One region of the Actinoplanes sp. NPDC049548 genome, then DNA from elsewhere that is predicted to be linked to it. Evidence: riboswitches for the same ligand, from Rfam matches in the RefSeq annotation. Region 1 holds a riboswitch; the other holds the start of a gene.

What was found. A riboswitch is a leader RNA that binds a small molecule or an ion and turns the genes downstream of it on or off. The one in region 1 is predicted to bind cyclic di-AMP.
Region 2: it holds a riboswitch for cyclic di-AMP, as region 1 does, so the genes downstream of both, AB0J80_RS24585 (C40 family peptidase) here and AB0J80_RS18875 (NlpC/P60 family protein) in region 1, are expected to answer to the same signal.

Annotation. Positions count from the first base shown of each region.
Region 1 is NZ_JBFAPM010000008.1:309,239-313,039, reverse strand. It holds gene AB0J80_RS18900 (hypothetical protein) at 1-13, shown strand, start outside; gene AB0J80_RS18895 (DUF1360 domain-containing protein) at 68-640, opposite strand; gene AB0J80_RS18890 (DUF6158 family protein) at 656-901, opposite strand; gene AB0J80_RS18885 (hypothetical protein) at 981-1,409, shown strand; gene AB0J80_RS18880 (DUF3817 domain-containing protein) at 1,423-1,752, shown strand; cyclic di-AMP (ydaO/yuaA leader) riboswitch at 1,973-2,101, shown strand; gene AB0J80_RS18875 (NlpC/P60 family protein) at 2,144-3,073, shown strand; gene AB0J80_RS18870 (sigma-70 family RNA polymerase sigma factor) at 3,150-3,801, opposite strand, start outside.
Region 2 is NZ_JBFAPM010000013.1:75,722-79,522, forward strand. It holds gene AB0J80_RS24570 (cytochrome ubiquinol oxidase subunit I) at 1-725, opposite strand, end outside; gene AB0J80_RS24575 (BlaI/MecI/CopY family transcriptional regulator) at 802-1,170, shown strand; gene AB0J80_RS24580 (M56 family metallopeptidase) at 1,167-2,087, shown strand; cyclic di-AMP (ydaO/yuaA leader) riboswitch at 2,223-2,357, shown strand; gene AB0J80_RS24585 (C40 family peptidase) at 2,372-3,361, shown strand; gene AB0J80_RS24590 (aminoglycoside phosphotransferase family protein) at 3,438-3,801, shown strand, end outside.

The sequences.
Region 1 (3,801 bases):
CGGCCCGCCCTGAGGGACAGGGACAGCGAGACGGCCCCGGCTTTCGCCGGGGCCGTTCTTCGTTGCCTCAGGCCAGCGCGCGGCCGTTCAGCGCGGGCTGGGACGGCTCGGGCTCCGGGTCACCCTCGGCCGCCTCCTTCGCCAGCGAGTACGCCATCTGCAGGAAGTCCGACGCCGCCGTCGCGGTGAACACCGTGGCGGCCAGCCGGGTCAGCCGCGGCGCGAACACCAGGCCGCTGGTCAGGCCGGTGGCCACCCAGACCGCCAGGCAGAACGGGCAGCTGATCAGCTCGCCGATCGAGTGGCGGATCGGGCTGCCCTCGTCGCGGACCTCCTCGTTCAGCTCCGCGCTGCCGCCCGGCTCGGAATAGCGCGTGAAGGGCGCCCGCAGCGGGCTGGTGACCGAGTCCTTGGCGATCAGCCGGCTGAGCTTGTGGGTGGCGATCGAGATGAGCACCACGTCGGCCACGGCCGGGCGCTCCGGCACCGTGCGCCCCGTCGCCTTTGCGACGACGGCAAGGCTGCCGGCGAGCACGCCGAAGGCGCCCATGGTCGCCGCGTACCCCTCGAGGGGGCGGTGTTCGTGGGGGGCGTACTGGCGCCGCAGGCGGGCGAACCGGCCGCGTACCGAGGAGGTCATGCGTACGGGTTCCTCTCAGAAGTCCTGGGTGAGCCGGTGCGGGTCGACCTCGCGGCCGGGGTGCCGGGCGAGGTACTCGGTCTCCAGCTCCGCCGTGCGGCGCAGGTGGTTGGCGAGCGCCGCGTCGGGTCCGTGCCGCAGCGTCTGCAGCCGGGTCCGGTGCAGGCTGCCGAGCTCACGGATCAGGTCCTCGTCGGCGAGCCCGGCCGGGTCGATGCCCTGCTCGGTGCCGACGCGGTCGTCGACCTCGTGGTCGCTCATGATCTCTCCCCTCTCGGTGCTTCCCGCAACGGTTGCCCGTGCCGCCTGGTGTCAAACCCCAGCCGGATACGCTCGACCCATGAGAGCGCTGTTGAGGCCGGCGTGGCTGGTGCGCCACGTCGTCGCGCTCGTGCTCGTGGCCGGCTTCCTCGGCCTGGGCTGGTGGCAGTTCAGCCGCGCCACCGGCGGCAACACGCTGAGCTGGGGCTACACCTTCGAGTGGCCGGTCTTCGCGCTCTTCGTGGTCTTCCTGTGGGTGCGTGAGGTCCAGCAGGAGCTCCGGGCCGGCCGGCCGGCTCCCGAGGAGCCCGGCGACTCCCCCGCGGTGGCGCCCGACCCGGCTGCGCCCGTGACGGTACGCCGGCCGGTGCGCGTACGCGTGTCCTCGCAGCGGGTGACCGCCGACGACCCGGAGCTGGACGCCTACAACGACTATCTCGCCTGGCTCAACGCCCACCCCGGGGCCCGGCCCGGCGACTACCCCGGACGCAAGAGCAGCACCAAGTAGAAGGACGTGGACCGTGCAGGGAGCCCTCACCCGCTACCGGATCATCGCCTGGATCGTCGGCGTGATCCTCATCGTGCTCGTGCTGGTGGGCATGCCGCTGAAGTACGCCGGTGACAACGACACCGTGGTCGCGGCGGTGGGACCCGTGCACGGTTTCCTCTACATGATCTACCTCGCGGCCACCTTCGACCTCAGCCGCCGGGCCGGCTGGCCGCTGGGCCGGATGCTGCTGGTGATGCTGGCCGGCACCATCCCGTTCTTCTCGTTCTGGGCGGAGCGGGTGGTTTCTCGCAAGTGGGCCGTTCAGTCGATGGACACCCCGCCCGCGATGGCGCGGAAATAGTAAGGGTGACGCAGCGAACGCAGGAAAGTGCGTTCCGTTATCGGGATCATTCCCCATTTACGGGGTAATTGGCGCACGTCACTCTTCGGGCTCTTGAATTAATCGCGATCGCCGATAAGTTGGTGCGGTTGGTCCGGTCCGCAGCCATCACCCTCACGGTGGCGCCGGCCAACGCCGCCGAATCCCTCGACGGCGGACACGGTGTCCCCATCCCCCGGGGCCGCCCTGCCCGTCTCGGCGAGCCGGGGAACCACCGAAGTCAGCACCTGGGGTGAATCCGCGCGAGCGGTAGGGCCTTCTTCCCGCCCGAATCCGTCAGCTAACCCGGTAGGCGGCCCAGCGGAAGAAAGGCCACGTTCCGTTGCCACACGCCCGCACGAGGCTACGCACCATGGTGGTCGCCGCCCTGGCGATCGTGATCACCGGCACCGTCGCGCCGGCCGCGCACGCGGCGCCGTCGACCGGTGACATCAACAAGAAGATCGAGAAGGCGTCGAACGAGCTCGAGGACGTCGTCGAGTCGTACAACAAGATGAAGATCAGCCTGAAGAAGACGCAGGACGACGAGAAGAAGCTCGCCGCGTCTATCGGGCCCGCCAAGGAAGCCCTGAAGGTCGCCGGCGCGCAGATGAACGTCATCGCCTCATCGGCGTACAAGACCGGCAAGGTCGGCACGATGAACGTCGTGCTGGAGGGCAGCAGCAACCTGATGGACCGCATGTCCATCCTCGAGCAGCTGTCCCGCAGCCGGCAGCGTGACATCGACAACTACACGGCCACGACGCAGAACTACGACCAGCGGCAGGCCGCGCTGAAGGCGACGCAGGACAAGCAGGCCGCCGAGGTCAAGGAGCTCGCCGCCCGCAAGAAGAAGATCGAGGGCCAGCTCAAGGACCTGTACGCCATGCGCAAGGCGGCGTTCGGCAGGGCGACCCAGACCGGCTCCCGCTACACCGGCGCCGTCCCCTCGGTGTCCGGCGACGCCGGCGTCGTGGTCCGGTTCGCGTTCGACCAGGTCGGCAAGATGTACGAGTACGGCGCCGACGGTCTGGCCACGTACGACTGCTCGGGCCTGACCTCCCGCGCCTGGAGCCAGGCGGGCAAGTCGTTGCCGCACAACGCCGCGGCACAGTACAGCGCCACCCGGCGGATCAGCCGCTCCCAGCTCCAGCCCGGCGACCTCGTGTTCTACCGCAGCCTCGGGCACGTCGCCCTGTACGTCGGCGGCGGGAAGATCATCGACGCCTCCCGCGCGGGCGAGCCGGTGAAACACCGAACCATCGACATCATGACCCCGTACGGCTACGGCCGCGTGACCTGATCGCGCCGTCCCCACACGTCAGAAGGCCGGTGTCCCGCGAGGGGCACCGGCCTTCGGCGTTACGGGGGATGGAGAGCTACGCGGCCTGGAGGCCTTCGGCGCGGGCCAGCTCACGCAGCCGGCCCAGGGCCTGGATCTCGAGCTGGCGGATGCGCTCGCGGGAGAGCGAGAACCGCGACGCCACCTCGGTCAGCGAGTGCTCGCGACCGTCCTCGAGGCCGTACCGGGCGCGCATGATGCCGGCGGAACGGTCGTCGAGGTGGTTGAGCAGGCCCTCGATGCGCTGGCGCTCCAGGGCGGTCAGCACGATCTCCTCGGGCGACGGGGCGTCGCTGTCGGCGACCAGGTCACCGAGGTTGGTGTCGCCGTCGTCGCCGACCGGGGTGTCCAGCGACACGGTGTCCTGGGCCCAGCGGGTCAGCTCGCTGACGCGCTCCACCGTCACACCCAGCGCCGCGGCGATCTGCTCGGGCTCCGGGTCGGCGCCGAGCTCGCGGACGAGCTGGCGGGTGACGTTGCGCATCCGGTTGACGTCCTCGACGAGGTGCACGGGCAGGCGCACGGTGCGCTCCTGCTGCGCGATCGCCCGGCTGATCGCCTGGCGGATCCACCACGTCGCGTACGTCGAGAACTTGTAGCCGCGCTCGTAGTCGAACTTCTCGACGGCGCGGACCAGGCCGGTGTTGCCCTCCTGGATCAGGTCGAGCATCGGCATGCCCGACCGCACG
Region 2 (3,801 bases), on a different contig from region 1:
ACCTTGCCGAGGTGGTCGCCGGTCAGGGCGGTGAGAGCCCCGCCGGCCATGGTCAGCCAGGCGCCGAGGCGGGCCAGCGTACGGAACGGGGATTCGCCGCCGGACCGGAGCCGCCACACCCCGATGGTGAGCAGCAGCGACCCGCCGGCCATCACCGCTCCGGAGAGGGTGTGCGGGAAGGCGGCGAGGTTGACCTTGTTGAGCAGCAGGGCGCCGAAGTCGTCGAGGCGGGCGCGGCCGGTGACGGGGTCCAGCGAGTACGCCACCGGGTTCTGCATGAACGAGTTCGCGGCCAGGATGATGAACGCGGACAGCACGGTGCCGACGGCGACGACCACGATGGTGGCGGCGTGCAGCTTGCGGGGCAGCCGGTCCCAGCCGAAGTACCACAGCGCCAGGAACGTGGCCTCGAGGAAGAAGGCGAGCATGCCCTCGATGGCCAGGGTGGGCCCGAAGACGTCGCCGTAGAAGCGGGCGAAGGCGCTCCAGCCCATGCCGAACTGGAACTCCTGGACCAGGCCGGTGACGACGCCGACCGCGAAGGTGACGATCAGCAGCTTGCCGACGAACTTCGTCAGGTCGCGGTAGCTCTCCCTGCCCGTACGCAGCCAGGCGATCTGCAGGCCGGCGGCGGTGCCCGCGAGGCTGATCGACAGCGGTACGAACAAGTAGTGGTAGATCGTCACGACTGCGAACTGGAGCCGGGTCAGGTCGAGCACGTCCACGTCGGCATCCCCTCTACGACATCTCGTAGTAGATACTACGTCCTGTAGTACGACGCCGTGCAGTAGAGTGGGTCACATGGCCTTGGGGGACCTCGAACGCGAGGTCATGCAGCAGTTGTGGGACGCCGCGGAGCCGTTGACCGTGCGGCAGGTGCACGAGCGGCTCGCCCGCGAGCGCGACCTGGCGTACACGACGGTGATGACCGTGCTGGACCGGCTTGCCAAGAAGGGCGTCGTGACCCAGCAGAAGGCTGACCGGGCCTATCGGTACGCGCCGTCGCAGTCGCGCGAGGAGATGACGGCGGCGCTGATGCTCGACGCGCTCAGCGCCGCCCCGGACGGCGTGCGCGACGCCGCGCTGGCCCAGTTCGTGGGCCGCATCGACCCGTCGGTGCTGGCCGCCGCGATCGAGGCGGCCCGAAGGGAACCGGCCGCCGGATCGTGACCGCCCTGCTGCTCGGCGCGCTCGGCCTGACGCTGTCGCTGGTGGTGCCGGGCGTCCTGGCCGCCGCCGACTGGCCCGGCCGGGCTCCGGCGGCCGCGGTGGCGCTCTGGCAGAGCGTGACCCTGACCGGCATCCTCTGCGCCCTGGGGGTCGTCCTGGCGGGCCCGCAGGAGCTGGTAGCCGCCCGGGGCTCGGACCGGCCGGTCGGTGCGGCGGCCCTGGTCGCGGCGCTGGTGGTGGCGGCCGTGATCATCTTCCGGCTGCTCGTCTCGCTCGTCGGGGTGACCTACCGCTCGCGGACCCGGCGTTCCCGGCACCGCATGCTCGTGGACCTGCTCGACGCCGCGGAGCGCCACGGCGAGCTGCCGGCCGAGGTGCCGCCGGGGCTGCGGGTGCTCGACGGCCCGCTGCCGTTCGCGTACTGCCTGCCGGGCCGCAGCCCACGCGTCGTGCTCAGCGGGGGAGCGCTGCGGGTGCTGGACCGGGCGCAGGTCGCCGCCGTCATCGCGCACGAGCAGGCGCACCTGCGCCACCGCCACGACCTGGTGATGGAGTCGTTCACCGCCTTCTACCGGGCGGTCCCGCGGCCGCTGCGCAGCCGGGCGCCGCTCGATGCGGTGCATCTGCTGCTCGAGATGGTCGCCGACGATGCGGCCCGGCGCCGCTGCGGGGCCGAGCCGTTGCGGACGGCGCTCGCCGTGCTCGGCGACGCGGTCAGCCCTGACCTGCCCGCGGAGGCTGCCGGTGACGCCGAAATGGAGCGGCACCGCCGGCTCGAGCGGCTCACCGGAGCCGACGCACGGTCGTCGATGTGGACGGTGCTGGCGGCACTCATGGCGGTCGGCCTGCTGGTATTACCCACAGTGATCGTCGTGGTGCCCTGGCTGGGCCGGGCACTCCTGGCATGGCCGCTTTAAATCTTCGTTAATGACAAGGAGTGACGACCGTTATGCGGTGAGTCGTCCTGATACCGCCGTGTTCAGTTCGGCGGAGATCGGGAGTACGGTGGTGCCCGGCTCGTCGGTCCCCCCTCGCCCGAGACCGGGCGAACCGGTGAGCCACCGCCTAATCGTGCATCACGAACCGGGGACCCGAGGACCTGGGGTGAAGCCGCGGCATCGACGCGGCCGGGCGCTCTTCCCGTCCGAACCCGACAGCTAACCCGGTCGGCGGCCGAGGGAAGAAAGGACGCTGCACCTTCGTGAAACGGGTTGGGGCGCGACGCGCCGCGATTCTGCGCGGTCTGCTCGGTGTGGTTGCGGCGGTCGGGGTTCTGCTGGTGCCCACCGCGGCTCACGCGACGCCGTCGCCGTCGAGCATCGAGAAGCAGATCGACGAGCAGTGGAACAAGCTCGAGTCGACGATCGAGCAGTACAACGACGTGCACAACCAGCTGATCAAGAACCGTGCACAGCTCAAGAAGATCAACGCCCGGCTGGAGCCGCTCCAGCTGGAGGTGGACCTGGCCATGTCCCATGTGGGTGGCATGGCCGCCGACGCGTACAAGCAGGGCTCGCCCGGCGCGGTGAAAGCCATGATCGTGAGTGGCTCGCCGACCGGCCTGACCGAGAAGCTCTCGTTCCTCGACCAGATCGCCCGGCACCAGCGCCAGGCCGTGGCGGGCGCTGCGGAGCTGCGCGACAAGTACGCGAAGGACAAGGCCGCCCTGGTCACCCTCACCGACGCCGTGGCGATCCGCGACAAGGATCTCGGCGCGCGGAAGAAGGAGATCCAGAAGAAGGTCGATGATCTGCAGAAGATGCGGATCAGGGCGTACGGCGCCGCGGGTGCGAACGACGGCCCGCTGCGCACCGGCCCCTGTCCTGTGGCCTACACCAACGACAAGGGCGGGCGCGCGGCGCAGAAGGCGTGCGACCTGATCGGCAAGCCGTACATCTTCGGCGCGGAAGGGCCGGGCGGCTACGACTGCTCGGGCCTGACGAAGGTGGCGTGGGCCTCCGTGGGAGTGCACCTCGAGCACTTCACCGGCGACCAGATCCATGCGGGCCGGGCGGTCAGCCGCAGCGACATCCAGCCGGGCGACCTGGTCTTCTACGGCAGCCCGGTGCACCACGTGGGCATCTACGTGGGCGGTAACACCATGGTGCACGCGCCCCACACGGGCGACCACGTGCGCATGGCGTCGATCGATCGCAGCGGTGCCATCACGGGGATCCGCCGGCCGGGCTGATCCTCACCACCGGCACGACGCCGACAAGCCGCCACGCCTGCGTGGCGGCTTGTCGCGTTCCGGGATACTGATCTTCGTGCATCCGTCAGCGTTCACCCGTAACGTCACCGGCACCTGGGGCTCCGCTGGGCAGGCCTGGCTGGCCGAGCTCCCCGACCTGATCGCGGCGGTCGCCCACGAGTGGGACCTGACGGTGGACGAGCCGTACCCGCTGAGCTTCAACTGGGTCGCCCCGGTACGCCGGGCCGACGGGACCGCGGCGGTGCTCAAGCTGGGCGTCCCCGGGGCCGGGCACCTGAGCCGCGAGGCCGCCGCCCTCACGTTCTTCGGCGGCGACGGCGCCGTCCGGCTGCTCGGCCGCGACGACGAGCGCGGCGCCCTGCTGCTGGAGCGTGCCGAACCCGGCACCACCCTGCGCAGCCTCGTGCGCCGCGACGACG